4 regions of the Mesorhizobium sp. BR1-1-15 genome follow, and region 1 is predicted to be linked to each of the others. Evidence: predicted binding sites of a transcription regulator. Region 1 holds the regulator's gene; each other region holds the start of a gene.

The links. The regulator LexA, encoded in region 1, represses DNA repair genes until DNA is damaged. The targets are predictions, from matches to a motif close to TGTTCNNNNTGTGTTCNG.
Region 2: a site for LexA is predicted at 6,758-6,775, ahead of LB541_RS11715 (DNA recombination protein RmuC). Genes of this name have one in related genera too.
Region 3: a site for LexA is predicted at 2,073-2,090, ahead of recA (recombinase RecA). Genes of this name have one in related genera too.
Region 4: a site for LexA is predicted at 5,665-5,682, ahead of LB541_RS06250 (helicase-related protein). Genes of this name have one in related genera too.

What each region holds. Positions count from the first base shown of each region.
Region 1 covers NZ_JAIUIF010000006.1:173,787-181,743, reverse strand. The annotation lists gene LB541_RS13480 (AMP-binding protein) at 47-1,672, shown strand; gene kynA (tryptophan 2,3-dioxygenase) at 1,669-2,505, shown strand; gene kynU (kynureninase) at 2,569-3,816, opposite strand; gene LB541_RS13465 (TetR/AcrR family transcriptional regulator) at 3,813-4,490, opposite strand; gene lexA (transcriptional repressor LexA) at 4,958-5,701, shown strand; gene LB541_RS13455 (ComEC/Rec2 family competence protein) at 5,695-7,957, opposite strand, start outside.
Region 2 covers NZ_JAIUIF010000005.1:202,563-210,519, reverse strand. The annotation lists gene LB541_RS11745 (AI-2E family transporter) at 1-950, opposite strand, end outside; gene LB541_RS11740 (LLM class flavin-dependent oxidoreductase) at 1,102-2,160, opposite strand; gene LB541_RS11735 (DUF6481 family protein) at 2,381-2,809, shown strand; gene sugE (quaternary ammonium compound efflux SMR transporter SugE) at 2,992-3,306, opposite strand; gene LB541_RS28515 (hypothetical protein) at 3,540-3,665, opposite strand; gene LB541_RS11725 (cation diffusion facilitator family transporter) at 3,939-4,892, shown strand; gene LB541_RS11720 (GFA family protein) at 5,015-5,419, shown strand; gene LB541_RS11715 (DNA recombination protein RmuC) at 5,439-6,725, opposite strand; gene def (peptide deformylase) at 6,829-7,359, shown strand; gene fmt (methionyl-tRNA formyltransferase) at 7,366-7,957, shown strand, end outside.
Region 3 covers NZ_JAIUIF010000019.1:81,128-89,084, reverse strand. The annotation lists gene LB541_RS25230 (pseudouridine-5'-phosphate glycosidase) at 1-874, opposite strand, end outside; gene LB541_RS25225 (carbohydrate kinase family protein) at 921-1,865, opposite strand; gene recA (recombinase RecA) at 2,148-3,245, shown strand; gene alaS (alanine--tRNA ligase) at 3,548-6,214, shown strand; gene LB541_RS25210 (glutathione S-transferase family protein) at 6,365-6,991, opposite strand; gene LB541_RS25205 (NADP-dependent isocitrate dehydrogenase) at 7,079-7,957, opposite strand, start outside.
Region 4 covers NZ_JAIUIF010000003.1:15,465-23,421, forward strand. The annotation lists gene LB541_RS06220 (citrate synthase/methylcitrate synthase) at 1-939, opposite strand, end outside; gene LB541_RS06225 (citrate/2-methylcitrate synthase) at 1,031-2,173, shown strand; gene phaR (polyhydroxyalkanoate synthesis repressor PhaR) at 2,198-2,806, opposite strand; gene LB541_RS06235 (hypothetical protein) at 2,924-3,121, opposite strand; gene LB541_RS06240 (acetyl-CoA C-acetyltransferase) at 3,102-4,286, shown strand; gene phbB (acetoacetyl-CoA reductase) at 4,406-5,131, shown strand; gene LB541_RS06250 (helicase-related protein) at 5,850-7,957, shown strand, end outside.

The sequences.
Region 1 (7,957 bases):
GTGCCTTGTTCAGCGATGGGCGTGAGGCAGACAGGGGCAGCCGAAAATGCTTGGGCCATCAGCGCATATCGACACGTTCACGCGCGATAACCTGCCGCCGCCGGATCAATGGCCGGACTTCCTGCTCGACGGCTTCGACTATCCCGAACGGCTCAATGCCGGCGTCGAACTGACCGACAGGCTGGTCGAGAAAGGGTTGGGCGACCACACCGCGCTGATCGGCAACGGCCGCCGCCGCACCTACAAGGAATTGTCCGACTGGACGAACAGGCTGGCGCATGCGCTGGTCGAGAATTACGGCGTCAAGCCAGGCAACCGGGTGCTGATCCGCTCGGCCAACAACCCCGCAATGGTGGCCTGCTGGCTGGCCGCCACCAAGGTCGGCGCCGTCGTGGTCAACACGATGCCGATGCTGCGCGCCGGCGAACTCGCCAAGATCGTCGACAAGGCCGAAATCACCACAGCGCTGTGCGACACCAGGCTGATGGACGAGATGACCGCCTGCGCCAAGGACAGCGCGTTCCTCAAGCAGGTCATCGGCTTCGACGGCACCGCCAACCACGACGCCGAACTCGATCGCGCCGCCCTCGACAAGCCCGTGACGTTTACCGCGGTGCAGACCGGGCGTGACGACGTCGCCCTGCTCGGCTTCACCTCAGGCACGACAGGCGTGCCGAAGGCGACGATGCATTTTCACCGCGACCTCCTGATCATCGCCGACGCCTACGCCCGCGAGATCCTGCAGGTGACGCCTGACGACATCTTCGTCGGCTCGCCGCCCCTGGCCTTCACCTTTGGCCTTGGCGGGCTCGCCATCTTCCCGCTGCGTTTCGGCGCCGCGGCGACGCTGCTGGAACAGGCAACGCCGCCCAACATGGTCCACATCATCGAAACCTACAAAGCGACGATCTCCTTCACCGCGCCCACCGCCTATCGCGCAATGCTCAAGGCCATGGACGAAGGGGCCGATTTATCGTCGCTGCGCGTCGCCGTTTCGGCCGGCGAAACCTTGCCGGCGCCGGTGTTCGAGGAATGGACTGAGAAAACCGGAAAGCCGATCCTTGACGGCATCGGCGCCACGGAAATGCTGCATATTTTCATCTCCAACCGCTTCGATGACATGAAGCCTGCCTCCACCGGCAAGGCCGTTGGCGGCTATCAGGCGCGCGTCGTCGACGACGAAATGCGCGAAGTGCCGCGCGGCACCGCGGGCAGGCTCGCGGTGCGGGGACCGACCGGCTGCCGCTACATGGCCGATGCCAGGCAGAGCGACTATGTCCGCGACGGGTGGAACCTCACCGGCGACACGTTCTGGCAGGACGAGGACGGTTTTTTCCACTTCGCAGCGCGCTCCGACGACATGATCGTCAGTGCCGGCTACAACATCGCCGGCCCAGAGGTCGAAGCGGCGCTGCTGGCGCATGCCGATGTCGCCGAATGCGCGGTGGTCGGCGCCGAGGATGCCGAGCGCGGCCAGATCGTCGAGGCTCATGTGGTGCTCGTGCAAGGCGTGGCGCCAGACGCAATGACCGTCAAGCGTCTGCAGGATCACGTCAAGGCCACGATCGCGCCCTACAAATATCCGCGCTCGGTAAAATTCATCGCCGCTTTGCCCAAGACGCAGACCGGCAAGATCCAGCGCTTCCGGCTGCGCGCGGAGAAGATCAATTGAGCAAGCCCTACGACCCGTCCGCCGAGGGCGCGGAAATGTCGTTCAAGGAGCGCATGTCCTACAGCGACTATCTGCATCTGGAAAAGGTGCTCGAGGCGCAGGAGCCGCTTTCGTCAGCCCATGACGAGATGCTGTTCATCATCCAGCACCAGACATCGGAACTCTGGATGAAGCTCGCGCTGCACGAAATCGGCGCCGCAATCCGCTCCATCCGCGCCGACCGTCTCGAACCGAGCTTCAAGATGCTTTCGCGCGTCGCCCGCATCTTCGAGCAGCTCAACAATGCCTGGGACGTGCTGCGCACGATGACGCCCAGCGAATACACCGAGTTCCGCGACGCGCTTGGCCAGTCCTCGGGCTTCCAGTCGTGGCAGTACCGTGCCATCGAGTTCATGGCCGGCAACCGCAATCTCGCAATGCTCGGACCGCACAAGCACCGGCCGGACCTCAGCGAGAAACTGGAGGCGATCCTGGCGCAACCGTCGCTCTACGACGAGGCGCTGCTGCTGCTCGCCCGTAACGGCTTCGACATCGGTGCCGACGCAAGGCGTACGGACTGGCGCGAAACGCGGACCGAGAACGAAGAGGTCCTTGTCGCCTGGCAGATCATCTACCGCGACCCGCAGCGCTACTGGATGTTCTACGAACTCGCCGAGAAGCTGGTCGATTTCGAGGATTATTTCCGCCGTTGGCGCTTCAACCACGTCACCACGGTCGAGCGCATCATCGGTATGAAGCGCGGCACCGGCGGCACATCGGGCGCGTCCTACCTGAAGAAGATGCTGGAGGTGGAGTTGTTCCCGGAGCTGTGGAAGGTCCGCACCCGGCTCTGACGTAGCTTTGCCGACTGCATATCGTTATCCCGAACCCGCTGCGCTTTTCTGAGCGACAGGCTCTTAAGTCACCGCCGCCTTGACGGCGAAACGCGCCTCCTGCCACGCGTCCGTGCGCAAAATGTCTTCCAGCACCTCGACAGCCTGCCAGACATCGACATAACCGACATAAAGCGGCGTAAAGCCGAAGCGAATCGTGGATGGCGCGCGAAAATCGCCGATCACGCCGCGCTCGATCAAGGCCCGCATCACCTGATAGCCATGCGGGTGGAGGAACGACACCTGGCTGCCGCGCTCATTGCCGTCGCGCGGGCCTTCGAGTTCGAGGCCGTAGGCGCCGCATTTTGCCTCGACGAGCTGGATGAACAGATCGGTCAATGCGATGCTCTTCCTGCGCACCTCTGCCATGTCGACGTCGTTCCAGACATCGAGGGCCCCTTTGAGCGCGCGCATCGACAGCACAGGCTGCGTGCCGCAGAGAAACCGGCGGATGCCTGTGCCGGCAGCAAAACCCTGTTCGAAGGCGAAAGGCCGCGCATGGCCCCACCAGCCGCTGAGCGGCTGGCGGACATCGCCATGGTGGCGCTCGGCCGCGTAGATGAAGGCCGGGGCACCTGGGCCTCCATTGAGATATTTGTAGGTGCAGCCGACGGCGAAATCGGCGTTCGAACGGTCGAGCTCGACCGGCAAGGCGCCGGCGGTATGGCAGAGATCCCAGACGATCAGCGCGCCGGCATCATGTGCCGTCCGCGTCAGCGCGGCCATGTCGCGCAACTGCCCGGATTTGTAGTTGACGTGGTTGACCAGGATGACCGCGACCCGCTCGTCGATCAGTTCTTCTATGGTCGGCGCATCGACACCCTCGAGCCGCAGCACCGTGCCCGGCCGCGTCGAGGCAACGCCTTCGGCCATATAGAGATCGGTCGGAAAGCTGTCCCCCTCGGCGACGATGACTGACCTGTCCGGCCGCATCCCGAGTGCCGCATGCAGCACCTTGTAGATGTTGATCGAGGTGGTATCGCAGACCACCGTCTGGCCGGCGGCGGCCCCGATCAGGCGCCCGAGTTGGTCGCCGAGTTCGACCGGCATGTCGAACCAGCCGGCGGTGTTCCAGGCGCGGATGAGATCCTGCGCCCACTCCTGCGTGGCGGCCTTCTGCAGCTCGCCGAACACGGCGGGCGAAGCGGCGCCCAGCGAATTGCCGTCGAGATAGATCACCCCCTGGGGCAAGGTGAAGCGGTCACGCATGGCACGCAGCGGATCCGCGGTGTCCATTGCCTCGATCGCTGCGAGATCGGGAATTTTGCTCATGGTCGCGATGTTCCTCGGTGAGAAGAGCGCCCTGGAAACGGGCCGGCTGTTTTGCCGCCCGGGCAAGGGCTGGCCGCATAGAGGCGCAAGAACAGGGTGAACGCCCGGTTCGATCTTTGCTCGATTTCCGCCCGAGGCAGTTCCTCGAGCACCCCAACGATCCGGCGAACCTGGAGATCGCCGATCAAAAGACTGATGTAGATGTCGGCGGCTTCGGCAGGATCGTCACAGGCGATCAGGCCGGCCCGACTTGCGGTTCGAAGCAGGTCGCCAACAAGCGGCATTATGGTATTGCGGCCGAATTGCGCGATCGATTGGCCAAGCGTGCCTGTATCGTTGACGTCGCCGGCCGCGGCGCGATTGAGCGCCACCGCCTTGTCGCCCGTCACGAGGGTCAGCAGGACTGGCCCGAGCAAGTTCAGGGTTTTGAGCGGATCGCGCGCCTGGTGAAGGGCGTCCTCCAGCAGCTTCCTTGCCTCTCCCGCATTGGCTTCGATCAAGGATCGAAACAGGGTCTGCTTGTTGCCGTACCAGTTGTAGAGGGTTTCGTTCGAGGCCGATGCCCGCTTGGCGATAGCAAGCAGGGAGGCGCTCTTGTAGCCGGTTTCCCGGAGCACCGCATAGGCGGCCTCCTCTATCCGTTCGCGTCGCGCGGCCTGCTTCGGCGTGGTCATTGGTGTTCCTCTTCGAAAACCGTACATTATTATACGGTTTCGTCAAGCGAACGGGAAGCAAGGAGCGAGCGAACGCAGCCCATCGCGACCAGTGGTGGTGCCTCGTCGTTTTCCGGCAGGAAGTTGGCATTTTGGTTTCGTTTCGTTCACGAGCCGCAGGGGTTTCTAATCCGCCCAAACGCACCCCGCACCTGCCGGTCACCCAGCTTGCAGGCTTGTGCCAAGAGTGGAGACCGGTCGGGCCACAGGCCATTAACCAAAATAGTTTCAAAGGGCCCGGGAGCGCATTGACGACGGACCGCGCTGGCAGGATGCTGGCTGCGGGAGGGCATTTCGTTTCCGTCGCCTTAACAAATTCATTAAACTTTAAATGGTTGCGGAACACAACTGGAACAGATAGTGTTTGTTCTGGGTTTGTTTTCTGATTCTGGTTCCAGACCCTTCGTGCAATGCCTTTGGGGGCCGCCATGCTCACGCGCAAGCAACATGAACTCTTGATGTTCATCCATGAACGGCTGAAGGAAAGCGGCATTCCGCCGTCCTTCGACGAGATGAAGGAAGCGCTGGACCTCGCCTCCAAGTCGGGAATTCATCGGCTGATCACGGCGTTGGAGGAGCGCGGCTTCATTCGCCGCCTGCCCAACCGGGCGCGCGCGCTGGAGGTGCTGCGCCTGCCGGACTCGATCGCGCCGGGTCTTAACGCGGCAAAGAAGTTCTCCCCGAGCGTCATCCAGGGCAGCCTCGGACAGGGCAGCAGCCCTAGCCGGCAGATCAAGCCGGCGACGTCTTCGCGTCTGCCCGCTGTCGGCAATGACGACGATGCGGTTTCAGCGGTGTCGATCCCGGTCATGGGTCGCATCGCAGCGGGTGTGCCGATCGACGCCATCCAGCATCAGACGCATTCCATTTCAGTGCCGCCTGACATGATCATGGGCGGCGAACACTATGCGCTGGAGGTCAAGGGCGATTCGATGATCGAGGCCGGCATTTTCGACGGCGACACGGTCATCATCCGCAATGCCGACACCGCAAGTCCCGGCGAGATCATCGTGGCCCTGGTGGACGAGGAGGAAGCAACGCTGAAGCGCTTCCGCCGAAAGGGTGCTTCGATTGCGCTCGAGGCTGCCAATCCGGCCTATGAAACACGTATTTTCGGACCGGACAGGGTCAAGGTGCAAGGCAAGCTGGTCGGCCTGATCAGGCGCTACTGAGCGGGGTCGGCGGTGGGCTTTTCGGGTTTACGGTAAGGCGGCAGTCCCCTTGCCTCGCGTGAGAATTTTCGCTGTTCGTGCCAAGGCCGATATGGCCTGTCGACGGCAAAGCTGACCCGTGCCGGTGCCGTCGCCGATTGCCGGTCGAAGAAGACGGCGGCACTTCCCTTACGAGCGAGCTGCCGCTTGGTGATAACGAGAACCAGCGGATTGTGGCAGGGGTCGTAGCCCGCGGGGTCGTTGATGACGATCAGATCCGCATAGGAGCAGGCCCTCCAGGCGTCCTTGCGATCCTCCACCTGCGCGATGATCGCCCCCGAGGTATGCCGGGCCATGCACAGGCCCGTGAAGCAATAGAAAGGCGCTCCCGCCGGAAGTTGCGCGGGATCGAAGATGTCGAACTGTCGGTCTCCGCTGTCGAACAGTTCCGGCGCAACGATGGTTTCGGACTTCAGCGCGCGTTTCCAATTATCGACGGTGAATTCGTTCGGGCGCGCCCGGTTGATCGCGAGCTCGCCGCCGCCGATCGGCAACGCCACCAGGCGGGCATCCTCCGAAATCAGCACGTCCGGCGTGCGCGTGTCCGAGACGGTCAACAGGCCGGCGAGCGCGAAGGGAAGTGCCGCCAGCCGCAGCCATGTCGTGGCCATCGTCGCGATGACCAGGGCGATCGCCACCAGAAGGACGGATTGCTGCGAAATCAACCCGACCGCGTCGACCGGCGAGCGTTGCGAGATCCATCCTGATATGGCGATCATCGCGGCCAGTCCCTTGCCCATCAGATAAAGGGATGGTCCATCGAACCCGAACGGCATCAGCAGCGCGCTGGCAACCGCAAGGAACATCACGACAGAAACGATCGGCATGACGGCAAGATTGGCGAACAGGCTGAGCGGCGACACGCGCTGGAAATGCCAGATGGCGAAAAGCGCCGTGGCGCTTCCCGCGATAATCGAGGTCATCGCCAGCCCACCTGTCGCCAGCAGCAATTTTCGCGTCAGCAGGCCAGGCAAGGTCCGTTGCGGCGGCGGGGTCCGCGCTTTGTCGGCTTTGCGATCCGACCAGCCGGCATAGGCGCCGACCAGGGCCGCGGTGGCGGCGAACGACATCTGGAAGCTCGGCCCTACCACCTCGTGCGGCGACACCACGATGACGGCGATCGCCGAAATAGCCAGATTGCGCATGGTGAGTGCCGCCCGATCGAACAGAACGGCGATCAGCATCACCGCCAGCATGATGAAGCTGCGTTCGGCGGCGACAACGACGCCCGAAATGACGAGGTAGGCGGCGATCGAGAAAAGTGCCGCCGCGGCCGCGTATTTCTTGACCGGCCGGCGGGAGGAAAAATTCGGGAACAGCGCGAAGCCGCCACGCAGCAGACCCATGACCGTGCCGGCGACCAGCGCCATGTGCAGCCCGGAAATTGAGATGATGTGGTAGATGCCGGTGCGTCGCATCGCTTCATTGATCTCGTCGGGAATCCCGGCGCGCACACCCACGATCAGCGCCGCGGCGATCTCGCCCTCGGCACCGCCGATGCTGCCCCTGATATGGTCGGCAATGCTTTCGCGAGCACTCTCGATGGCGGCTGAAAGGGCGGCCCACAGCGGCCTGTCATCGGCTGAGACGATTTTGGGGTTGCCGAGAAAGAAGCCGCTGGCGCCTATGCCGGCGAAGTAGCTGTCGAAGGAAAAGTCGTAGCTGTCCGGCCGCACCGGTCCGGTCGGCGGCAACAGCCTGGCATAGCCGGTCACGAGCGAACCGGCCGTCACTTCAGCCGGCACCTTGCGTGCCGAAAGGCGAACGCGCTCCGGCGCGTAGAGTAGTTTCGGCCGCGCGGTCGATGTCACATCGATGGTCAGCCGGATGCGCCCGGTCTCCATCTGGTCGACCGAAACGACGCGGCCGGTGATTTGCGTGGAGATTTCCGAGCCCAGCATCCGCGTTCCCGCTCGCCACGTCTCGACTTTGCCGGCGAGCATGCCGAGCGCGCACAACAGCGCCGCCATGAAGCACAGATGCGTTTTCGGCCATGAGCGTGAAACGAGCGCGCACAGCGACATCAGGATCGCGACCGCGACAGGCTTGGCAAAGCCCGGCTCCGCCGCCAACGAAAAATACGCAATCGATCCGCATGCCAGGAACACCGGCACGAGCAGGAAGGCTACGCCCCGATCGAGTTCGAGCTCGGACGCTCTGGCCACGCCGTTGCGCAGACGAGGCCACGAGGCACGGCCGAACTCACGGCGCAGGCGC
Region 2 (7,957 bases), on a different contig from region 1:
CGCCGGCCGACAACCATCGGCGTTACGAATTGGCCTTCGACGATGTCGCACAAAAGCAGGAAGGCAGGCGCCAACAACGCATAGGAGATCGTGTCGAAGCTGATCAGCGCGATGATCGTGACCACGATGAGCGTGATCATGGCGCCGACATAGGGCAGGAAATTAAGCAGAGCGGCCGTGGCGCCCCAGACGAGCGGGTTGGGCATACCGAGTGCCCACAGACCAAGGCCAATGATCGTGCCGAGGCCGATATTGATGATGGTGACGGTGAGCAGATAGTGCGAGATTTCCCGTTCCACGTCGTAAACGACCCGCAGCGCCCGCTTCTTCTCGGTGAGGCTGGCGAAGGACTGGATGATCTTTTCATAGAACATCGTGCCTGAAGCAAGCAGGAACAGCGACAGCACGAAGATGATGGTCAGGCTTGTTCCCGCCGAAAGAATGTTCGAGGCCGCCGACGACAGGAAGCCAGACTGGGCTACCGCGACTTTCTGTATGCCCGGCTCCTGCGACGTCTCGGTGAGGCCTTCGATCTGATGTGTAACCTCCATCATCCTCTCGAGCGGAGGTCGCAAATGCGCCAGCCGCTCGGTCAGCCGCTGGCCGATCGACGAAGTGTTGTTGATGAGATCGATCACCGGGCCGCTCAGCAGGTAGCCGGCGCTGGCGAAGAGGCAGAGGGACAGAAGCACCAGAAGCGTCGCCGAAATCACCTCGGGTATGCCGCGCTTGCGCAGAAGCCTGACGATCGGCGTCAGCGTCAATGCCAGCAGAAAGGCCAGTATGACCGGCATGAAGAAGGCACGGGCGAAATAGAGCGCGTAGATGGCCATGAAGATGAAGATGCCGACGAGCAGCGAGCGTATCAGATGCGTGTCGGCGCGGGCGGCGATGCGCGCCTCTTCTGCTTCGGAAACGCCCGCGACCGAAGCGGTGGGGTCAGCTTTCATCACGGTCCCTCGGCGGCGCACCGCAATTGGCGCAACCGCTGAGAAAACGCCCCTGCCGGTCCAAGGTTCCGTGAGCCGGCGTTGACGGCGAGCCCACGAGGCCCGCCGTCGCGGTTATTGTTCCCGCGCAATTTTTCGCGGAAGTGCAACACTACGCGGCAGGCGCCGGGGCCGGGACGGCGTCAGCCGTTTCCTTGCGCACGATCGGCGCCACCCTGGTGCCGTAGAGTTCAATCGCCTTCATGACCTTGGCATGCGGCATGATGCCGATCGCCATCTGCAGCAAAAAGCGGTCATTGCCGAAGATCTTGTGCTGGGCGACGATCTTCTCGGCCACCTGCTCGGGATTGCCGACGAACAAGGCGCCGCCCGGGCCGCGTGACTGGTCGAAATGCGCCCGCGAGGTCTGACCCCAGCCGCGCTCGCGGCCGATGCGGTTCATCACCTCGGCCTGTGGGCCATAGAAATCGTCGGCCGCCTTCTCGGTCGTGTCGGCGATGAAGCCGTGGACGTTGATGCTGGTGGCAAGACCCTTCGGATCGACGCCCGCGCGCCTGGCGGCCTCGCGATAGAGGTCAAACAGCGGCGCGAACCGCGCCGGCTCGCCGCCGATGATGGCGAGCGCCAGCGGCAGGCCGAGCGCGCCCGCGCGGGCGGCGGACTGCGGCGTGCCGCCGATGGCGATCCAGATCGGCAGTTTTTCCTGCAAGGGGCGCGGGTAGACGCCGCGATCGTTGATCGGCGCGCGCAGATTGCCCGACCAGGTGATCTTCACCTGATCGCGAATGGCGAGCAGCAGGTCGAGCTTTTCGGCGAACAGCTCGTCATAATCCTCAAGATTGTAGCCGAACAGCGGAAAGGACTCGATGAACGAGCCGCGCCCGGCCATGATTTCGGCCCGGCCGCCGGAAAGAAGGTCGAGCGTGGCGAATTGCTGGAAGACGCGGACCGGATCGTCCGAGGACAGGACAGTGACGGCGCTGGTCAGTTTTATGCGTTTGGTGTGCTCGGCCGCCGCGGCCAGAGCCACGACAGGCGCGGACGCGGCATAGTCCGGCCGGTGATGCTCGCCGAGGCCGAAAACGTCAAGGCCGACCTGATCGGCCAGTTCGATCTCCTCGATCAGGTTGCGCAGCCGCTCGTGCGGGCCGATTGCGCCGGGGCCCGGCTGCGGGCTGACGTCGGCGAAAGTGTAGAGACCGAGTTCCATCTGGTGTCATCCTGGCGTTTGATTTTCGCGCTAGAGGTAGCGATCAGCCCGTATCACCACCAGAGGGTCTGACTGCGAACAGTGCGTGTCCGTTTCGGCCGCGAAGGCGTCTCCCGGCTGCAACAGCACGGAATTTCATGGCTGGCATACCGTTTTGGCGCTTGAACTCCCGGTTTTCGCGCGTATGTAAGCGTCGCGAATTGACTTCAGGGAAGTGGACTTGGCTATCTACAGGGAAAAAGACATTTTCGAGCGGCGCAACGCCGCGAACGAGGCAAAGAAGGCGCTTCTGGAGCGCTTCAAGTCGAAGCCGGCGGCGGACGATCCCGCGGTGCTGGCGCGACAGGCCGAACGCAAGGCTATCCTTGCGGCGCGTGAGATACGCGAGGCCGAGAAGGCGAGGCTGAAGCAGGAAAGGCTGGCACGCGAGGCAATCGAGAAGGCCGAGCGCGAGGCCGCAGCCGAAGCCGCACGGGTCGCGGCCGAAGAGGCGGCGCAGGCGGAAGCCAGGATTCGGGAAGCCGAAGAGGCCGAGCGCATCGCGCGTCTGCTGGCCGACGAGGCCGAGCGCAAGGCGAAGCGCGACGCGCGCTATGCGGCGCGCAAGGCGCGCACCGGCAGGACACCGCCAGGCTTTACCGGCCGCTAGCCTCAGACCGCCGGAGCAACCTGCTTCGAGGATCAGGGTCGCTGCGAAGCGGCCCTGCATGCGTTTGTCCGCGCGCCAATTCGTGCGATTGCCGACGCCGTTCGTGATGCGACTTTCGCAAAATTGCTCTGTTTGCTTCGACGCAATTTCGGATGGAAAACCGCTTCGCTTCCTGGATTGCTTTATGCCGCGAATTTCAGCCCCATAATGCCGCAGACGATGAGCGCGATGCAGGCGAGCCTGATGACGGTCGCCGGCTCGCCGAGCAGCCAGATACCGAGCAGCGCCGTGCCGACCGTGCCGATGCCGGTCCACACCGCATAGGCGGTGCCGACGGGCAGCGCTTTCAGCGCCAGTCCAAGCAGCGTGAGGCTGACGATCATCGAGGCGACCGTGAGCACGGTCGGGACGAGGCGGGTGAATCCGTCGGTATATTTGAGGCCGATTGCCCAGCCGATCTCGAACAGGCCGGCGAAAAACAGAAAAATCCATGACATGGGGAACGCTCCATCCAAGCATCGCACCGACGTCCGTTCAGGACGATGCAATGCGCGATCGACCGAGCACCGCGGCAGCCGATGCCCTGTCAGACAGTGGGCGGGTCGTCCCGACCGGATTTCAGGAGATGTGGGGTCGTCCCCGCACCAGATATAGGGTGTCTTAACGCCCGATCAACAAACTGCCGGCGGTGTTCCGAACGCCGCCGGCGAACTCCATCCGAGGCACGCGACTATTTTTCCTTGAGCCTCGTTGCCTTGACCGGCGGCGCCTTGAGCGTGGGAGCAGCGGCCGGCTTCTTGGCGTCCTTCTTCGGCTTGCGGGCCTCCTTGCCTGCCTTCATCGCACCTTTTGCCATGATTCGTTCCTCCAGTTGCGGGAAGTGAAGTGAAACAAGAGAAATGCCTGTAGGCAAGGGCCGTTCGCGGTCACGGCCGCGAAAACCGGCAACCTGTTTCGGCGGCCTTATGAATCCGAACCGGCGCGCAGCGACTTGAACGGACGGGGTGTTGGTGCGTCGCGATGGCCGCGGAATTTCGGCGGGCCCGCAGCATGATCTCAAGGAAATCGGCTCCCACTTTTCCTGCAATTACTCTAGACTTCGCGTGTCGGACAGGACGACAGGGAAGCAATGGCGGGGCATGGCGGCTCTCGAACGGTCATTTACGCGGCGCTCGCCGGTAATCTCGCGATCGCGCTGACCAAATTCGTCGCAGCCTTCTTCACCGGCAGTTCGGCGATGTTTTCGGAAGGCGTGCATTCGCTGGTCGATACCGGCAATGGCAGCCTGCTGCTTTATGGCATGCATCGCGCCGCACGCCCGGCCACCCGCGCGCATCCGCTCGGCCATGGCCGCGAGCTCTACTTCTGGAGCTTCATCGTGGCGCTTCTCGTCTTCGCGCTCGGCGCCGGCGTGTCGTTCTACGAAGGCGTGACGCACATCATTGCGCCCGAACCGGCCGCCAATGTCAGGGTCAATTACATCGTGCTCGGCCTGTCGTTTCTGTTCGAGGGCAGCTCATGGCTGGTGGCGCTGAGGGAATTCCGCCGGCAGAAGGGCCAGCAGGGCTGGCTGCAGGCCGTGCAATCGAGCAAGGATCCAAGCGTCTACACAGTGCTGTTCGAGGACAGTGCCGCGCTTCTCGGCCTGATCGTCGCCTTTGCCGGCATATTGGCGGCGGAGATTTTCGAGATGCCGGAACTGGACGGCGCCGCCTCGATCGGCATTGCGCTGATCCTGGGTGCGACCGCGGCCTTCCTGGCGCGCGAGAGCAAGGGGCTGCTCATCGGCGAGCCTGCTTCGCCTGCGGTGCAGAAAGAAGTGCTGGCGATCGCGCAGCAGGATCCGGCGGTGCAGCGGGCGAACGGCGTCCTGACGGTCCACCTGGGGCCGGAAGAAATCGTTGCCGGCCTGAGCATCGAATTCGAGGACCATCTGTCCGCGCCGGAAATCGAAGCCTGCGTCGAGCGCCTCGAAGCGCGGCTAAGGAAGGAAATGCCCGAGATCACCCGGCTGTTCGTCAAGCCGCAGACGACAGGCACCTGGGAACAGCGGCGCAAGCTGATCGAATCGGCATCCGAGTAGAGTTTTGAGCAGGTCTCGAAACACATTCCACTCCTCGGGATTATGTCTTGGACCAGCGTCGCGTCGTTGCCTTGCGACGCTGCGCCGCTAAAATCAGCCGATCGAGTTTTGGAGGACTGATTATGAAGATCGACGGCGGCTGTCATTGTGGTGCCATCACCTATGAGGCGGAGGTCGAACCGGAAAAGACCTCGATCTGCCATTGTACCGATTGCCAACAGTTGACCGGTACGGCCTTTCGCGTCACCGTTCCGGCGCCTGAAGATCACTACCGGATCACAAAGGGTACACCGAAGGTCTACATCAAGACCGTGGCAAGCGGCGCCAAGCGCGTCCAGGCCTTTTGCGCCGACTGCGGTTCGCACCTTTACGCCACGTCGGTCGGAGATGGCCCAAAGGTCTACGGCATTCGAGTGGGAACCGCGCGGCAACGCCAGGATTTGATTCCGACACTGCAAAAATGGCACCGCTCGGCGCTTCACTGGCTACCTGAATTTCACGGCATGACCACAGTGGAGGAGCAGTAGCGCCGTCCGGTGCGGCGCCTCATTCGTCGCCTTCGACGACCCTCAGCCTGAGCTGGCCGGTCTTTGAATCGGCAACGCGTGGGGAATCGACAACGCGCGGGCCGGGTTCCGGCTTCGCAGGGGCTGGTGACGCCATGTCAGGGTCGGCATCGCCTCCGGGCTGCGCCCCAAACTCCAGAGCTTCGATCTTCTGGCCGCGTTTGGTCACCTTCGACGTCGAGACGAGGATGTCGTCTATATCCTTGGCCGATTGGGCAAAATGGCCCTGCAATTTGCGCACCCGCTCGTCGACGCGCGAAACATCCTCCATCAGCCGGATCACCTCGCCCTGGATCAGGTGTGCCTGCTCGCGCATACGGGCATCCTTCAGGATCGCCTGGATGACCTGGATCGACAGCATCAGGAGCGACGGCGAGACGATGACGACGCGGGCGCGGTGCGCCTTCTGCACCACCGCCTCGAAATTTTCGTGGATCTCGGCAAACACCGATTCCGACGGCACGAACATGAAGGCGGTATCCTGCGTCTCGCCCTGGATCAGATATTTATCCGCGATATCGCGGACATGCACCTCGATGTCGCGGCGGAAGGCCTGCGACGCGACCTTCTGCTGTTCGGCGCCTTCGGCGGCGCGGATGGCGTTCCAGGCTTCCAGCGGAAACTTGGCGTCGACGGCAAGCGCCGGCGCGCCGTTGGGCATCTTCACCAGGCAATCGGGACGGCTGCCGTTGGACAAGGTCGCCTGGAACTCGTAGGCGCCGTGCGGCAGACCGTCGGCGACGATCGCTTCCATGCGCGACTGGCCGAAGGCGCCGCGCGTCTGCTTGTTGGAGAGGATCGCCTGCAATTGCACGACCTGGCCGGCGAGCGACTGGATGTTGCCTTGCGCGGTGTCGATGACGGCCAGCCGCTCCTGCAATTTGGCCAGGCTCTCATGAGTGGATTTGGTTTGCTCGGTCATGGTCTGGCCGAGGCGGCCGGTCATGGCATCGAGGCGCTGGCCGATCGATTGCGTCAGTTCCGCCTGCCGCGCGCCGAAGACTTCCGCGATGGCGCCCATGCGGCCCTGCATCTCGGCTTGGCTTTGCAATATGCCGGCCATCCGCGCCTCGGCGTCGCGGGCATGGTCGGCGGCTTCGGCAGCGGCCACGGCGCGCGCCTTGGCCGAGCGCCACAGCGCGACGACAAGCGCCACGAACAGGCCAAGAAACACAAAGGCCCCGAACGCCAGCGCATGGCCGAGCGTGATCGTGGTCGCGCCAAGCCGGGCGACAGGTTCCGAAAGGATGGATGTCAGGTCGTTCATGCACACAGCATAGACGATTCGGCCGGCCAGCACAGATCAAAACGTGAACGATCCCCCGGCGTACCGGTTGACGCCCTTTATTCAAGGTCTTAGGTGAGACGCCATGCCGATCAAGCCGCTCATCATCCTTCCCGACCCCATCCTGCGCCAGGTTTCCAAGCCGGTGGAGCGCGTCGACGCGCCCTTGCGCAAACTGGCCGACGACATGCTGGCGACCATGTATGACGCGCCCGGCATCGGGCTGGCCGCGATCCAGATCGGCGAGCCGCTGCGCATGCTGGTGATCGACCTCGCCAAGGAGGACGAGACGCCGGCGCCGCATGTCTTCATCAATCCCGAAATCCTGGAAAGCGCCGACCAGCGCTCCGTCTACGAGGAAGGTTGCCTGTCGATTCCCGACTATTATGCCGAGGTCGAACGCCCGGCTTCCGTGCGGGTCAAGTATCTCGACCGCGATGGCAAGCTGCAGGAAATGGAGGCCGAGGGGCTGATGGCAACCTGCCTGCAGCATGAGATCGACCATCTCAACGGCGTGCTGTTCATCGACCACATTTCGAAGCTGAAGCGCGACATGGTGGTGAAGAAGTTCAAGAAGCTGGCCAAGGACAAGGCTCCGGGCAAGCTGGTGGGATAGGGGACAATGCCCCTTCGCGTCATTTTCATGGGGACGCCGGAGTTTTCGGTGCCGACATTGCGCGCGATTGCCGATGCCGGACATGAGGTCGCGGCCGTCTACACCCAGCCGCCGCGAGCCGCCGGCCGGCGCGGCCTTGAGCTGACACTGTCGCCGGTACAGCGCGAGGCGGAACGGCTGGGCATCGAGACGCGCACGCCGACGTCGCTCAAGGGCGGGGCCGAACAGGCAGCTTTTCGCGCGCTGCAAGCCGATATCGGCGTGGTCGTGGCTTATGGCCTGCTTTTGCCCAGGGCGGTTCTTGAGGCGCCGCAACTGGGCTGCATCAACGGCCATGCCTCGCTGTTGCCGCGGTGGCGCGGTGCGGCGCCCATCCAGCGGGCGATCATGGCGGGAGACAGCGAAACCGGCATGATGGTCATGCGCATGGAAGAAGGCCTCGACACCGGCCCGGTGGGGCTGGTTGAAAAATGCGTCATCGAACCCGATATGACCGCCGGCGATCTGCATGATCGATTGATGAGCGTCAGCGCCGCACTGATCGTGGAAGCGCTGGCGCGGCTGGAAAGGAATGGCCTGGCCTTCACCGCCCAAGCGA
Region 3 (7,957 bases), on a different contig from region 1:
CGACCAGCGCGATGTTGGTCTTCAGGCTCCGGCCGCCGGTGAGTTCGAGGATTTTGGAGAGCAGGAACGGCGTCACCGCCTTGCCGGTAACGTTGAGCGCCTCGGCGGCCTTCTGGGCGGCCTCGATGTAGCCGGCCATCTCGCCGGCCGGGATTTCGTGATCCTCCGGCACCGGATTGGCGATCAGCATGCCGCCGCTCAGGCCCAGCGCCTGTCGCGTCTTGTAAAAATGCGCGATCTCTTCCGGCGCGTGCAAGGTCAGCGGCGCGCGGAACGGCGACTGCCGCGACCAGAAGGCCGGCATGGTCTCGCAGCCATGGCCGATCACGGGCACGCCGCGGGTCTCCAGCACCTCCAGCGTCTTTTCGATGTCGAGGATGGCCTTGGCCCCAGCCGAGACGACGATGACGGGCGTGCGCGCCAGCTCATCGAGGTCGGCGGAAATGTCGAAGCTTTTTTCGGCGCCCTTGTGCACGCCGCCGATGCCGCCGGTGGCGAACACCTTTATCCCAACCATATGCGCGGCGATCATTGTGGCGGCAACCGTGGTGCCGCCGGTGCGCCCTTGCGCGACGGCGAAGCCGAGATCTGCGCGCGAGAGCTTCATGGCGTCGCCGGTCATGGCGAGCGATTCGCGTTCTCCGTCGGAGAGGCCGATCTTGATGCGGCCCGCCACCACGGCGATCGTCGCCGGCACCGCGCCGCCGTCCGCAATGATCCTTTCCACGTCGGCCGCCATGGCGCCATTGTCGGGGTAGGGCATGCCGTGGGTTATGATGGTGCTTTCCAGCGCCACCACGGGCTTCCCGGCGGCCAAGGCTTGCGCCACCGGCGCGTGGACATCGATGAAGGCGCGGGCGGTGTCTGGGGTCATCTGGATCTCCAATCCGAAGTGCGGCGCATCCTTTCGGATGCCGGTCTCATGCCATTTTCTGCTCTTCGGGCACAAGAGCCAGCGCTTGCGCGAAAGTCGCCGTGGTGAAATCGGGAACGGCGCTCGCGCTTTCAATAGCCAGCGTCGCGGCGGCGACGCCCTCGCGCAACGCCGCGCGCAAGGGCATGCCGCGCAGTAGGGCGGCGACCGTCGCGCCGGCAAGCGCATCGCCGGCGCCGGTGACGTCCACGACCTTTCTTGGAGGGGGCGGGACGACGGCAAAGCTGCCGTCGCGGTCGAAGCCCAGCACCGGGCCGCCGCCCGCCGTGACCACCGCGCTGTCGAGGCCGGCGCTTCTCAGCCCGTCGAGGATAGTTTTTTGAGAGGCGGCATCGTCAAGTCCGGCAAGCGCCACCGCCTCGCGCCTGTTCATGAAGGCGACGGCCAGGCCGCCGAGCACCGGTGTCAAGCGCACGACCTTGGCCGGTGAAATGGCAATGGCGAACACGGGCTTGCCGGCGGCAAGCGACACCAGCCGCTCCAGAGCCGCCGATGGCAGATTGGCGTCGCACAGGACGGCATCTGCGGCGGCGATCTCCTCCCTCACCCTGGAGCGGCGGATCTGCTTTGCAAATGCCAGTTCATAAAGCGCCATGTCGGCAAAGCCGACGAGCAGTTCGCCCTCGCGGTCGATGAGCGCCGTATAGCTCGGCGTCGTGCGGTCGAGGAACACCGCGGACAGGTCGGCAATGCCTGCTTCGGCGATGGCGCGCGAAACCGTGTCGGCGGCGGCATCACCGCCGCGCACCGACAGCAACGAGCCCGAGACGCCTCGCCGCACCGTGCTGCGCAATGCGTTGAAGACGCCGCCGCCAACGTCCTCGCGCATCGTGCCCGGGTTGGAGGCAGCCGGCACGTAAGCGCCGGACACCTGGCCGCGCCTGTCGATATGGGCGCCGCCCACCGCCAGGACTCTTGGAGATCTCACCATGCGCCGATATGACCTTTGTTGGCGGTCACGCACAAGCGCCATGCTGTGCGACGGAGCTTCGCAGGCAACAACCAGCGATTCGTGAGATCGGCACGGCGAACCAGCCTGGCCCAATATTCGGACCATGTTGGAGCCGAATCGTGAGACAAAAAAAGAACAAATCAGGATGTTGCTTATTTTTCAGATGCTTGATCCCTCTTGCCAAATGAGAACAAAAAAGGTACAAATAACCAATGATTACGGATTGTCCGGCCTTCATTGACGACTACGGGGTGATGTATCATGGCTCAGAACAGCTTGCGGCTTGTAGAGGATAAGGCAGTGGACAAATCAAAGGCTCTGGATGCGGCGCTGTCGCAAATCGAGCGGGCTTTCGGCAAGGGCTCGATCATGCGGCTCGGCGCGAACGAGCAGGTCGTCGAGATCGAAACCGTGCCAACCGGCTCGCTCGGCCTCGACATCGCGCTTGGCGTCGGCGGCCTGCCGCGCGGCCGCATCATCGAGATCTACGGGCCGGAAAGCTCGGGTAAGACGACGCTGGCGCTGCACACGGTGGCGGAAGCCCAGAAGAAGGGCGGCATCTGCGCCTTCGTCGATGCCGAGCATGCGCTCGATCCGGTCTATGCCCGCAAGCTCGGCGTCGATCTCGAAAACCTCCTGATCTCGCAGCCTGACACTGGCGAGCAGGCGCTTGAGATCTGCGATACGCTGGTGCGCTCCGGCGCCATCGATGTGCTGGTGGTCGATTCGGTCGCGGCGCTGACGCCGCGCGCCGAAATCGAGGGCGAGATGGGCGATTCGCTGCCCGGCCTGCAGGCCCGCCTGATGAGCCAGGCGCTGCGCAAGCTGACCGCCTCGATCTCGCGCTCCAACACCATGGTCATCTTCATCAACCAGATCCGCATGAAGATCGGCGTCATGTTCGGCTCGCCCGAAACCACCACCGGCGGCAATGCGCTGAAATTCTACGCCTCGGTGCGTCTCGATATCCGCCGCATCGGCTCGGTCAAGGACCGCGACGAGGTCGTCGGCAACCAGACCCGCGTCAAGGTGGTCAAGAACAAGCTGGCGCCGCCCTTCAAGGTGGTCGAGTTCGACATCATGTACGGCGAAGGCGTGTCGAAGACCGGCGAGCTGGTCGATCTCGGCGTCAAGGCGGGCGTGGTCGAGAAATCGGGCGCCTGGTTCTCCTACAATTCGCAGCGTCTCGGCCAGGGCCGCGAGAACGCGAAGCTGTTCCTGCGCGACAATCCCGATACGGCGCGCGAGATCGAACTTGCGCTCAGGCAGAACGCCGGACTGATCGCCGAAAAATTCCTCGAGAATGGCGGCTCCGAAGGTGGCGATGATGGCTTCGAGGATGAAGCCGGCGCGATGTAAGCGCTCGTCGGCACGATCTAGCGTTCGCTGGCGCGATCTAGCGTTCGGTTTGCGGCCCGAGTTCGGCCATAATCCCGGTTCATCAATTTGAGCTTATGTAATCGAGTTCTGTAGTATTGCGTTTCGAACCGCCGGCCCCGTGCCGGCGGTTTGCGTTTTGAGCGGCTGGCGAACCGCGAATTGGCCAGCTTGCGTGTTTCTGGACAGGGTGCCAAGCGGCGGCTAAAAGGCCAGCTCCATCTTCTAAAGCAGAGCCCATTTCCGCCGGTCCGGCCGGCGGCTCTCTCGAAAAGGCAGCATTCATGAGTGGCGTGAACGAGATCCGGTCGACATTTCTCGACTATTTCCGCAAGGAGGGTCACGAGGTCGTGGCGTCGAGCCCGCTTGTGCCGCGCAACGATCCGACGCTGATGTTCACCAATGCCGGCATGGTGCAGTTCAAGAACGTCTTCACCGGCCTGGAGAAGCGGCCCTATTCGCGTGCCACGACCGCCCAGAAAAGCGTTCGCGCCGGCGGCAAGCACAACGACCTCGACAATGTCGGCTACACCGCGCGCCACCTGACCTTCTTCGAGATGCTCGGCAATTTCTCCTTCGGCGACTATTTCAAGGAGCGCGCCATCGAGTTAGCCTGGAACCTCATTACCAGGGAGTTCGGGCTTAAGAAGGACAAGCTGCTCGTCACCGTCTACCACACCGACGACGAGGCGGCCGGCTTCTGGAAGAAGATCGCCGGCTTTTCCGATGATCGCATCATTCGCATCCCGACCTCCGACAATTTCTGGGCGATGGGCGACACCGGGCCATGCGGGCCATGCTCGGAAATCTTCATCGACCGTGGCGAGCACATCTGGGGCGGCCCGCCCGGCACCCCGGAGGAGGATGGCGACCGGTTCCTGGAATTCTGGAACCTGGTGTTCATGCAGTACGAGCAGGTGACGAAGGACGAGCGGATCGACCTGCCGCGCCCGTCGATCGACACCGGCATGGGCCTGGAGCGCATGGCCTCCATCCTGCAAGGCGTGGAAAGCGTCTTTGAGACCGATCTGTTTCGGCACTTGATCGATGCGGCGTCGTCCGCGCTCGGTCGCGGTCCCGACGCCGAGACCGTCGCATCCTATCGCGTCATAGCCGATCACCTGCGCTCGTCGTCGTTCCTGGTCGCAGACGGCGTGCTGCCATCGAATGAAGGCCGCGGCTATGTGCTGCGCCGCATCATGCGCCGCGCCATGCGCCATGCACAGCTGCTCGGTGCGAACGAGCCGCTGGTGTGGAAGCTGGTGCCGGCGCTGGTTCGCGAGATGGGTCAGGCCTATCCGGAACTGGTGCGCGGCGAACAGCTGATCACCGAGACGCTGAAGCTTGAGGAGACCAGGTTCCGCAAGACACTGGTGCGTGGCCTCGGTTTGCTGTCGGAGGCGACGGAAAAGCTCGGCGCCGGCGACATGCTGGACGGCGAGACGGCCTTCAAGCTTTACGACACCTATGGCTTCCCGCTCGACCTGACGCAGGATGCGCTGCGCCAGCGCAACATCTCGGTCGATCTTGCCGGCTTCACCAATGCGATGGAGCAGCAGAAGGCCGAGGCGCGTAAGCACTGGGCAGGTTCCGGCGAGGCGGCGACGGAAGCGGTCTGGTTCCCGGTGCGCGAAAAAGCCGGTGCCACCGAATTCCTCGGCTACGAGACCGAGCAGGCGGAAGGCATCATCCAGGCGGTTGTCCGCGACGGCAAGACCGTCGACAGCGCCGGCAAGGGCGAAGCGGTAGCCGTGGTCGTCAACCAGACGCCGTTCTATGCCGAATCCGGCGGCCAGATGGGCGACACCGGAACCATTTCAGGCGAAGGCTTCTCGATCGAGATTTCCGATACGCAGAAGAAGGCCGACGGGCTGTTCGTGCATCTCGGCAAGGTGGTCAGCGGCACTGCCAGGACGGGTGCCGCCGTCGAGCTGAAGGTTGACCATGCGAGGCGCTCCAGGCTGCGCGCGAACCATTCCGCGACGCATCTGATCCATGAGGCGCTGCGCGAGGTGCTGGGCACCCATGTGGCACAGAAGGGCTCGCTGGTCGCGCCCGAGCGCCTGCGCTTCGACATCTCGCACAACAAGCCCATCTCGCCCTCGGAACTCGAGGAGGTCGAGCGCATGGCCAATGAGATCGTGGTGCAGAACAGCCCGGTGATCACGCGCCTGATGTCGGTCGACGATGCCATTGCCGAAGGCGCCATGGCGCTGTTCGGCGAGAAATACGGCGATGAGGTGCGCGTCGTGTCGATGGGCACGGGCCTACATGGCGCCAAGGCCAACCGCCCCTATTCGGTCGAGCTTTGCGGCGGCACGCATGTCAGGGCAACCGGTGACATCGGCCTGGTGCGCGTCGTGTCCGACAGCGCCGTCGCCGCAGGCGTGCGCCGCATCGAGGCGCTGACGGGCGAGGCCGCGCGCAAGCATCTCGACGAACAGGACCGGCGGCTGAAGGCGGCCGCGGCAACACTGAAAATCTCGCCGGCCGACGTGCCGGCGCGTGTTGAAGCCCTGCTCGAAGAGCGCAAGAAGCTCGAGAAGGAGCTCACCGAAGCGCGCAAGAAGCTGGCGCTGGGCGGCGGGTCGCCCGCTGACGCGCCGGCCGCCAACGAGACCGTCGCGGGCGTCGGCTTCCTCGGCAAGTCGGTTTCCGGTGTCTCGCCGAAGGATCTGAAGCCGCTCGCCGATGCCGGCAAAAGCTCGCTCGGCTCCGGCGTGGTCGTGTTTGTCGGTGCGGGCGAGGACAACAAGGCGAGCGTCGTGGTCGCTGTCACCGATGATCTCGTCGGCCGCTTCAGCGCCGTCGACCTGGTGCGCGTCGCCTCCGCGGTACTCGGCGGGCAGGGCGGCGGCGGCCGGCCCGACATGGCGCAGGCCGGTGGCCCCGATGCCTCGAAGGCCGACGACGCGATTGCTGCGGTGAGGGCGGCGCTGGAGGCGGCGTGATTCATTGCAGAATTGGGGGGCAACGCTCCAGGCCGGTTGCTTCCCTTCGAGGTCGCGCGGCCCCTCATGATGGGCGGCGCGACATCAATGATCGGTTATCCGCGAAATCGTTGACCTGAATCGAATATCGCTGCGCTGCGCTGTCGCAGATCAGCCGGCCTTTTCAGTCCTGGCAAAGCTTGCCTGTTTAGCAATACAATCCCACCAGTCCTGTATGTCGGCAAAGCGAGCCAGCAGTTTGCGCCCTTCCGCCACCTTGACGAAATAGCCGACGATCGGTGCCGCATGCAGGTCGGCGAGCGTCAGTTGATTGCCGAGCAACCACGGCCCCGGGGATCTCAATGATGAGAGCACCTGAAGGACCGTTCCTGCTTGTCGTAATCCGCTGACAATCAGCGCTTCGTCAGGCGACGCCTTCTCCAGCCGCTCCACGGCGACGTCCCAGACCATGGCCCGATAGCCATAAGCGTCGAGCATGCCGATGATCTGGTTCATCCGCGCGCGGCCGCGCGGATCGTTCGGCTGCAAGGGCGGTCCGTCGAAAGCTTCATCAACATAGCGCGTGATCGCGCTGGCCTCGAACAGGCGAAAACCGTCATGCTCGAAGGCCGGGATGCGGCCGAACGGGTGGTGCTCGAAATACCAGCCGGGGATGCCCTCGGCGGCGAACACATCGACCGGCACAAGCTCGTAGTCGACGCCCTTCTCCTCCAGCGCCATGCGCGCTATGCGCACGTAAACGCTGTAGTCGGCGCCGTAGAGGACCGGTTTGGCCATGTTGCCAGTCCTTTGCTTTCGATTTTCGTTGGCCCAAAAAAGCGAAGGCTCCTTCCGGAGCCTTCGGCATGTTGAACCCGCGGGTGCTTACGCCATCGCCTTCTGCAAATTCTCGTCGATCTTGTCCAGGAAACCAGTGGTCGAAAGCCAGGGCTGGTCGGGGCCGATCAGCAGCGACAGGTCCTTGGTCATGAAGCCGGATTCGACGGTCTGGATGCAGACCTTTTCGAGTGTCTCCGCGAAGCGTTTCAATTCAGCATTGTCGTCGAGCTTGGCGCGATGGGCGAGGCCCCGGGTCCAGGCGAAGATCGAGGCGATCGAATTGGTGGAGGTTTCCTCGCCCTTCTGGTGCTGGCGATAGTGGCGCGTGACGGTGCCGTGCGCGGCTTCCGCTTCCACCGTCTTGCCGTCCGGCGTCATCAGCACCGAGGTCATCAGGCCAAGCGAGCCGAAACCCTGCGCCACCGTGTCGGACTGTACGTCGCCGTCATAGTTCTTGCAGGCCCAGACATAGCCGCCCGACCATTTCAGGCTGGAGGCCACCATGTCGTCGATCAGGCGGTGCTCGTACCACAGCTTCTTGGACTTGAACTCGGCCTCGAACTCAGCCTCGTAGACCTCCTGGAAAATATCCTTGAAGCGGCCGTCATAGGCCTTGAGGATGGTGTTCTTGGTCGAGAGATAGACCGGGTAGTTGCGCAGCAGGCCGTAGTTCAGCGAAGCGCGGGCGAATTCGCGGATCGACTCGTCGAGATTGTACATGGCCATGGCGACGCCGGCGCCGGGCGCGTCGAACACGTCGTGCTCGATCACCTGGCCATCCTCGCCGACGAACTTGATCGTCAGCTTGCCCTTGCCGGGAAAACGGAAATCGGTGGCGCGGTACTGGTCGCCATAGGCGTGGCGGCCGACGATGATCGGCTTGGTCCAGCCGGGCACCAGCCGCGGCACGTTCTTCATGATGAT
Region 4 (7,957 bases), on a different contig from region 1:
CGCTTCCAGCACCAGCGCGGTGTAGAACTCGACATTGGTCTGCAGCGAGCGCTGCGGCTTGGCAATCCGAAGCACATGGAGCGCCGTCTGTTCGACTGTCTCGGCGAAGGCCAGCCGGCGACCGGTCTCGCCCTCGCCGCCGAGCTGCCGCACCACCGCCTTCAGCACATCGGCGCGCGGATCGCGCACGCGGTAGATGCGGTGGCCGAAGCCCATGATGCGTTCACCACGCGCGATCTCGCCGCGCAGCCAGCCGGCGGCGTCGCCATGCGCCTGGATGGCGTCGAGCATCTCGATGACAGGGCCGGGCGCGCCGCCATGCAGCGGCCCCTTGAGCGCCCCGAGGCCAGCCAGCACCGACGATGTCAGCCCGCCCTGCGTCGAAGCGACGATGCGCGTGGCGAAGGTCGAGGCATTGAGGCCGTGGTCGCAGACGGTCACGAGGTAAGTGTCGAGTGCCTTTGCCAGAACCGGCGTCGGCACGGAACCGTCGAGCATCCTCAGCATATCGGCGGCATGATCGGCCTTCCCATCCGGCGCGACCGGCTGCTCGCCGCGCCGCAGGCGCAAGAGCGCCGGCGTCAGCACGGCGGGCGCCGCGATCAGCCGAAGCGCGTCCGTCAGCGTCTCGCCGTCCGGCAGCAGCGCCATGCCGGCGCGCATGGCGCTATAGACGTCGAGCGGCGCCAGCAGGGGCAGGCAAGACAAGAGCCGGTCGAACACCTCGACGCGCGCCTGGCCCAGTCTCGCGGCCAGTTCCGCGTCTCCGGGAAGGTCGTAGAAGAAGCCGTCGAGAAGCAGGCGAACGACCTGCGGATAGTTCCATCGCCCGGCCAGTTCCGGCAGGGAGTACCCCCGGATCGTCAAGCGGCCGCCCAGCCCATCCACGTCGGACAGCACCGTTTCCGCCGCCACCACATCATCGAGCCCGTTCGCCATGGCTTTGTCTCCTTGAGCTTTTCCGACACTAAGGATAAGGATGGGCAACACGCGCATCAATCTTGATCAACATAATCAATATGGGACCGACATGTCCGAATGGCTGTCGCGGGACGAGGCACTGGAACGGCTCAAGGTGCGGCCGCAGACGCTCTACGCCTATGTCAGTCGCGGGCGCATCGGCATGCGCCGGGACATTGCCGATCCACGCCGCAGCCAATATCGCGCCGACGATATCGCGGCCCTGATGATGCGAAGAGAGCGCGGACGCAGCCCATCGGCCATCGCCGAAAGCGCCATCGCCTGGGGCGAACCCTCGCTCGTCACCTCGATCTCGACCGTTTCGCACGGCCACCTTGTCTATCGGGGCCGCGACGCCGTTGCGCTGTCCGAACATGCCACGCTCGAAGAGACCGCCGCCGTGCTGTGGGCCCTGCCTGAGCCGGTGAGTTTCGAGGCTCCGGCCTCGGATCAATCCCAACAACTCGGCCGAGCCCCAGCCTTCATGCAACTTGCCATGCTCGCCGGCCAGGCGCGGCCTTCACTAGGGCGCGGCGCCGCCTCGCTGTGCGCCGACGCCGCGCGCGCGATCGGCGTGCTGGCCGGCGCTCTTGGCGCCTCGGCGGGATCAGATCCGGTGCACATGCGGTTGGCGCGAGGCTGGTCGGTGGATGAAGGCGGGGCGCAGGCTATCCGGCGCGCCCTTGTGCTGCTTGCCGATCACGAACTCAACGCATCGACCTTCGCGGCGCGCGTCGCGGCCTCGACCGGAGCCTCGCCCGCCGCCTGCCTGCTCGCGGGTCTGGCGACACTTTCCGGTCCGCGGCACGGTGGCGCCGGCGAGGCGGTGATGCAACTCGCGGACGATGCGGCGCGGCACGGCGCCGATGCGGCGATCCGGCGCTGGCTCGGCCATGACAGGCCTTTGCCAGCGTTCGGCCATCCGCTCTATCCCGAAGGCGATCCCCGCGCCACGGCGCTTTTGGCGGCCATCGACAACACCGACAGAACATTGCGATCGCTGGAAATCGCCGCCATTGCCGCGACCGGCGCCCGCCCGAACGTCGACTTTGCCCTGGCCGTTCTGACGCGCAGCCTCGACCTGCCGCGCGATGCGCCGTTCCAGCTGTTCGCGCTTGGGCGCAGCGTTGGCTGGGCCGCCCACATGGTCGAACAGGCAATGAGCGGCGGCAGCATCAGGCCGCGCGGTCGCTATGAGGGATTATTGCCGTAGGATCGGAAGAAAAGCGCTGCGCGCTCACGACATGGTGTCGAGCTTGCGCTGCATGGCCGCGATCTGGTCCTTCAACTGCTGCAGATCGTCGGGTTTTTCCGGCGTTTCCTTCCTGGCCGGTTCGGCGGGGGCCGCCGCAGGTGCCGAGCCTGCCGGCGGGAAAGGCGTGAACAGCCGCATGGCATTCTGGAACATTTCCATGTTGCGGCGCGTCTGCTCCTCCAGCGCCTTGATCGGCGTGGCCATCTTCATCATGTCGAGTGGTGACTTGCCGATGGCGCCCTTCATCTGCTCGCGGAAGCGCTCCTGTTCCTTGGAGAAGGCGATCATCGACTGTTCGAGGAAGCTCGGCACGATCATCTGCATCTGGTCGCCGTAGAAGGCGATCAACTGGCGCAGGAACGGGATCGGCAGCATGTTCTGCCCGTCCTTGTTCTCCAATTCGAAGATGATCTGGGTCAGAACCGGATGCGTGATGTCGTCGCCGGTCTTGGCGTCCTGCACCGTGAACTCTTCGCCCTTCTTGACCATTTCGGCCAGGTCCTCGAGCGTCACATAGGTGCTGGTGCCGGTGTTGTAGAGCCGGCGATTGGCATATTTCTTGATGACGATCGGATCGTCTTTCGCAGCCATCTGCATCCTCCCCGGACACCGGCGCGCCTGAGTAAGCCGCCGGTAACGATTGCGCCCGTTCAAAGGATATGCGCAAAAGCGTCACAATTCCAAGCAGTTTGTGCAGTGCGGGATTAATTATCGCTGCATGGCCGGTGAAATATGCTGCGCAGCAGCGGACAGCTTGATGTCGCGGCCATGCGCAGCTTGCTTGCGACGCATGGGTGCCCTGCCGATTTCCGGTTTGACTCGGGGTTGGGAAAGGGCAAGAAAAGTCTTCAATGACAGAACATCAGCTTGAAGTTTGGAGAACAGAATGCCCGCTTCCAATGCCATCGTCGTCGCCAGCGCGGCGCGCACACCGGTCGGTTCCTTCAACGGCGCTTTCGCCGCCACCCCGGCTCACGAGCTTGGCGCCGTCGTCGTAAGGGAATTGTTGTCGCGCGCCGGCGTCGAGGCGGCCGAAGTCGACGAGGTCATTCTTGGCCAGGTGCTGACCGCGGCCCAAGGGCAGAACCCCGCCCGCCAAGCTTCAATCCTCGCCGGGCTGCCCAGGGAGACCACCGCCTGGGGCCTCAACCAGGTGTGCGGCTCGGGCCTGCGCGCCATCGCGCTCGGCATGCAGCAGATCGCCACCGGCGATGCCAAGGTGGTTGTCGCCGGCGGCCAGGAATCGATGTCGATGTCGCCGCACGCCCAGCATCTGCGCGCTGGCGTCAAGATGGGCGACTACAAGATGATCGACACCATGATCAAGGATGGACTGTGGGATGCCTTTAATGGCTATCACATGGGCAACACGGCCGAGAACGTCGCCCGCCAGTTCCAGATCACCCGCGAGGACCAGGACCAGTTCGCGCTGGCCTCGCAGAACAAGGCCGAGGCCGCGCAGAAGGCCGGCCGGTTCAAGGACGAGATCGTCGCCTTCACCATCAAGGGCAAGAAGGGCGATACAATTGTCGACCAGGACGAATACATCCGCCATGGCGCGACGCTGGATGCCATGACCAAACTGAAGCCGGCCTTCGACAAGGACGGCACTGTGACCGCCGCCAATGCCTCCGGCATCAACGACGGCGCCGCCGGCGCGCTTTTGATGAGCGAAGCGGAAGCTGCCAGGCGGGGCATCACCCCGCTGGCGCGCATCGTCTCCTGGGCGACCGCGGGCGTTGACCCGGCGATCATGGGCACCGGTCCGATTCCCGCCTCGCGAAAAGCGCTGGAAAAGGCCGGCTGGTCGGTCGGCGATCTCGACCTGATCGAGGCCAACGAGGCTTTCGCCGCGCAGGCCTGCGCGGTCAACAAGGACATGGGCTGGGATCCCTCGATCGTCAACGTCAATGGTGGCGCCATCGCCATCGGTCATCCGATCGGCGCCTCTGGCGCGCGCATTTTCAACACGCTGGTCCACGAGATGCGCCGAAGAGGTGCCAAGAAGGGTCTCTCCACCCTGTGCATCGGCGGCGGCATGGGCGTCGCCATGTGCGTCGAAGCGCTCTAAAAGAGAAGTGAATGGGGAGTAGCGAATAGGGAAGAACGGCGTCGGCGCAATGGGATATCTGATCCCTGCTCGTCATTCGCTACTCCCTGTTCACTCTCCCAACCAAAGGGAGGGAGCGCATGACCAAGGTTGCAATCGTCACGGGCGGATCGCGCGGCATCGGCGCGGCAATATCGATGGCGCTGAAGGAAGCCGGCTATTCGGTTGCCGCCAACTACGCCGGCAATGATGAGGCGGCGAGCAAGTTCACGGCCACAACCGGCATCAAGACCTACAAATGGTCGGTCGCCGACTACGACGCCTGCGCCGCCGGCATCAAGCAGGTCGAGGCCGATCTGGGCCCGGTCGCGGTGCTGGTCAACAATGCCGGCATCACGCGCGACGCCATGTTCCACAAGCTGACGCGTGAGCAGTGGAAGGAGGTCATCGACACCAATCTCTCCGGCGTTTTCAACATGACGCATCCGCTGTGGAGCGGCATGCGCGACCGCAAGTTCGGCCGCGTCATCACCATCTCCTCCATCAATGGCCAGAAGGGCCAGGCCGGGCAGGTCAACTACTCCGCGGCCAAGGCCGGCGACATCGGTTTCTCGAAGGCTCTGGCCCAGGAAGGAGCCCGCGCGGGCATCACCGTCAACATCATCTGCCCAGGCTATATCGCCACCGAAATGGTCCGGGCGATCGATGAGAAGGTGCTCAACGAACGCATCATCCCGCTAATCCCGGTCGGGCGCCTCGGCGAGCCGGAGGAGATCGCGCGCTGCGTCGTCTTCCTCGCCTCCGAGGACGCCGGCTTCATCACGGGATCGACCATCACCGCCAATGGCGGCCAGTACTTCGCCTGAGGTCTCGCCGGGCTGCCGGCTTCCCGGTGCCGATTGAAGGAGGGCTCGTTCGCCATCCGCTTCGGATGTCCGTGACGCCGTCCGATGACGGCTGTCGGCCTGCTGTTCCAATCCGGCACGCAAAGGTTAATGGCGGCAGCGGGTATTGTGCAAAACTGCCTGGATAAGCTGTGCATTGTCGGTGGAAAACCTGTGCGCAACACTACATCTTGTCGTGAACAAACAGGGAAAATCCCGACATCGCCGATTCGTCGCCCTTTCGTTCCATGTTTGGCCGCAATGTTAACGAGAGCAGTTGCAATCGCCTATCAAACTGTTAATTTCTATTAAGAAAGTTCAACAATTTCATAAGCTTGGATGAAGCAAGGCGGGCTGCCACACGGCTTTGCCAGCGAAAGTTAACGGCGGCTCTCGCCTAGCATGAAACGGGCCAATTCCGTGATTCAGCATGTGGTAAGGATCATCAGCCAAAACTCCAGATCTAGCCGTGAACAAAACCTGAATCCGGGCGAGTCAGCGATTCGTCGCCGATTCGTTCCAGACTCGTTCCAACCCTCAATCAGCAGCCGAACCGAAGCTCGACGGAGGTGACTTCGAACCGCCAGCGGAACATTCCGCTTTCGCTTCGCGCCTGAAATCCCTATGTGTCGCCTGTCATACGCGCCACCCGAGGCGTGCTCCCGACAATGAGAGGCCAGAAAGCCTTATTTCCGAGCCGATGAACATCCATCCGAAACCCACCGAGCCGCTGATCCTATCGGGTCGCGACGTGACTGCCGTGCTTGGGCCGACCAACACAGGCAAGACCCATCTCGCCATCGAGCGCATGGTGGCGCATGAAAGCGGCATCATCGGCCTGCCGCTCAGGCTCTTGGCGCGAGAGGTCTACACCCGCGTCTGCGAAAAGGTCGGTGCCCACAAGGTGGCGCTCATCACCGGCGAGGAGAAGATCCAGCCGCCAGGCGCCAGATATTCGGTCTGTACCGTCGAAGCCATGCCGCGCGAGACCGATGCCGCCTTCGTCGCCATCGACGAGGTGCAGCTTGCCGGGGACCTCGAGCGCGGCCACATCTTCACCGACCGCATCCTGCATCTGCGCGGCCGCCAGGAGACGCTGCTGCTCGGCGCCGCCACCATGCACGGCATCTTGCAGCGCCTGTTGAAAGGCGTCTCGGTGGTGACACGACCGCGGCTGTCACATCTGGCCTATGCCGGTTCGAAGAAGCTGACCCGCTTGCCCCGGCGCACAGCGATCGTCGCCTTCTCCGCCGACGAGGTCTATGCCATCGCCGAACTGATCCGCCGCCAGCAGGGCGGTGCGGCCGTCGTGCTTGGCGCGCTCTCGCCCCGCACCCGCAACGCCCAGGTGGCGCTGTTTCAGTCGGGCGACGTCGACTATCTCGTCGCCACCGATGCCATCGGCATGGGCCTTAACCTCGATCTCGACCATGTCGCCTTCGCCCAGAACCGCAAGTTCGACGGCTATCAGTATCGCAACCTGACGGCGGCCGAACTTGGCCAGATCGCCGGGCGCGCCGGCCGGCACCTGCGCGACGGCACCTTTGGCGTCACCGGCCAGGTCGACCCACTGGACGAGGAATTGGTCAAGAAGATCGAAAGCCACGACTTCGACCCGGTGAAAGTTCTGCAATGGCGCACAGCGCGTTTCAATTTCGCCAGCCTCGACGCGCTGAAGCGCTCGATTGAGACCAATGCCCCGGTGGAGGGCCTGACCCGTGCGCTGCCGGCAGTCGATGCGCAGGCGCTTGAGCACCTGTCGCGTGACGAGGACATCAGGGCGCTCGCCACCGACGCAAGGCGCGTCGCGCTGCTGTGGGAGGCCTGCGCGCTCCCCGACTACCGCAAGATAGCGCCGGCCCAGCACGCCGACCTCATTGCGTCGATCTACATGGACCTCGCCAGGCATGGCCATGTCGACGAGAATTACATGGCCGAGCAGGTGCGCCGCGCCGACACCACCGAGGGCGACATCGATACGCTGTCGCATCGCATCGCCCAGATCCGCACCTGGACATTCGTGTCGAACCGGCCCGGCTGGCTGGCCGATCAGGCACACTGGCAGGAAAAGACGCGCGAAATCGAAGACAGATTGTCGGATGCGCTGCATGAGCGGTTGACGAAACGCTTCGTAGACCGCAGGACTTCCGTCCTCATGCGGCGCCTTAGAGAAAATACCATGCCTGAAGCCGAAATAAGCCCAACCGGAACCGTCCTCGTCGAAGGCCACCATGTCGGCGAGTTGCAGGGGTTCCGTTTCACCGCCGATCAGAGCGCTGGCGGCGAAGACGCCAAGGCCGTGCGCGCGGCCGCCCAGAAGGCGCTGGCGGCGGAGTTCGAGGCACGCGCCGAACGCTTCGGCGCCTGCGCCAATGGCGACATCGCGCTGGGTTCCGACGGCACGCTGCGCTGGATCGGCGCGCCGATCGGCACGCTTGTTGCCGGCGAGGACGCGCTGAAGCCGCGCCTGGTGCTTTTGGCCGATGAACAGCTGACCGGCCCAGCGCGTGACAAGGTCGCGGCGCGTGCCGAGCGCTTCGTCAATTTCCAGATCGAATCCCTGCTGAAGCCGCTGGTCGATTTGAAGAGTGCCGAGCAGATATCGGGTATCGGCCGCGGCATCGCCTTCCAGCTGGTCGAGAATTTCGGCCTTATCAATCGCCGCGACATCGCCGAGGAGATGAAGTCGCTCGACCAGGAAGGCCGCGCGGCATTGCGCCGGCTGGGCGTGCGCTTCGGCGCCTATCATGTCTTCGTGCCGGCGCTGATCAAGCCGGCGCCCGCGGGATTGGTGACGTTGCTGTGGGC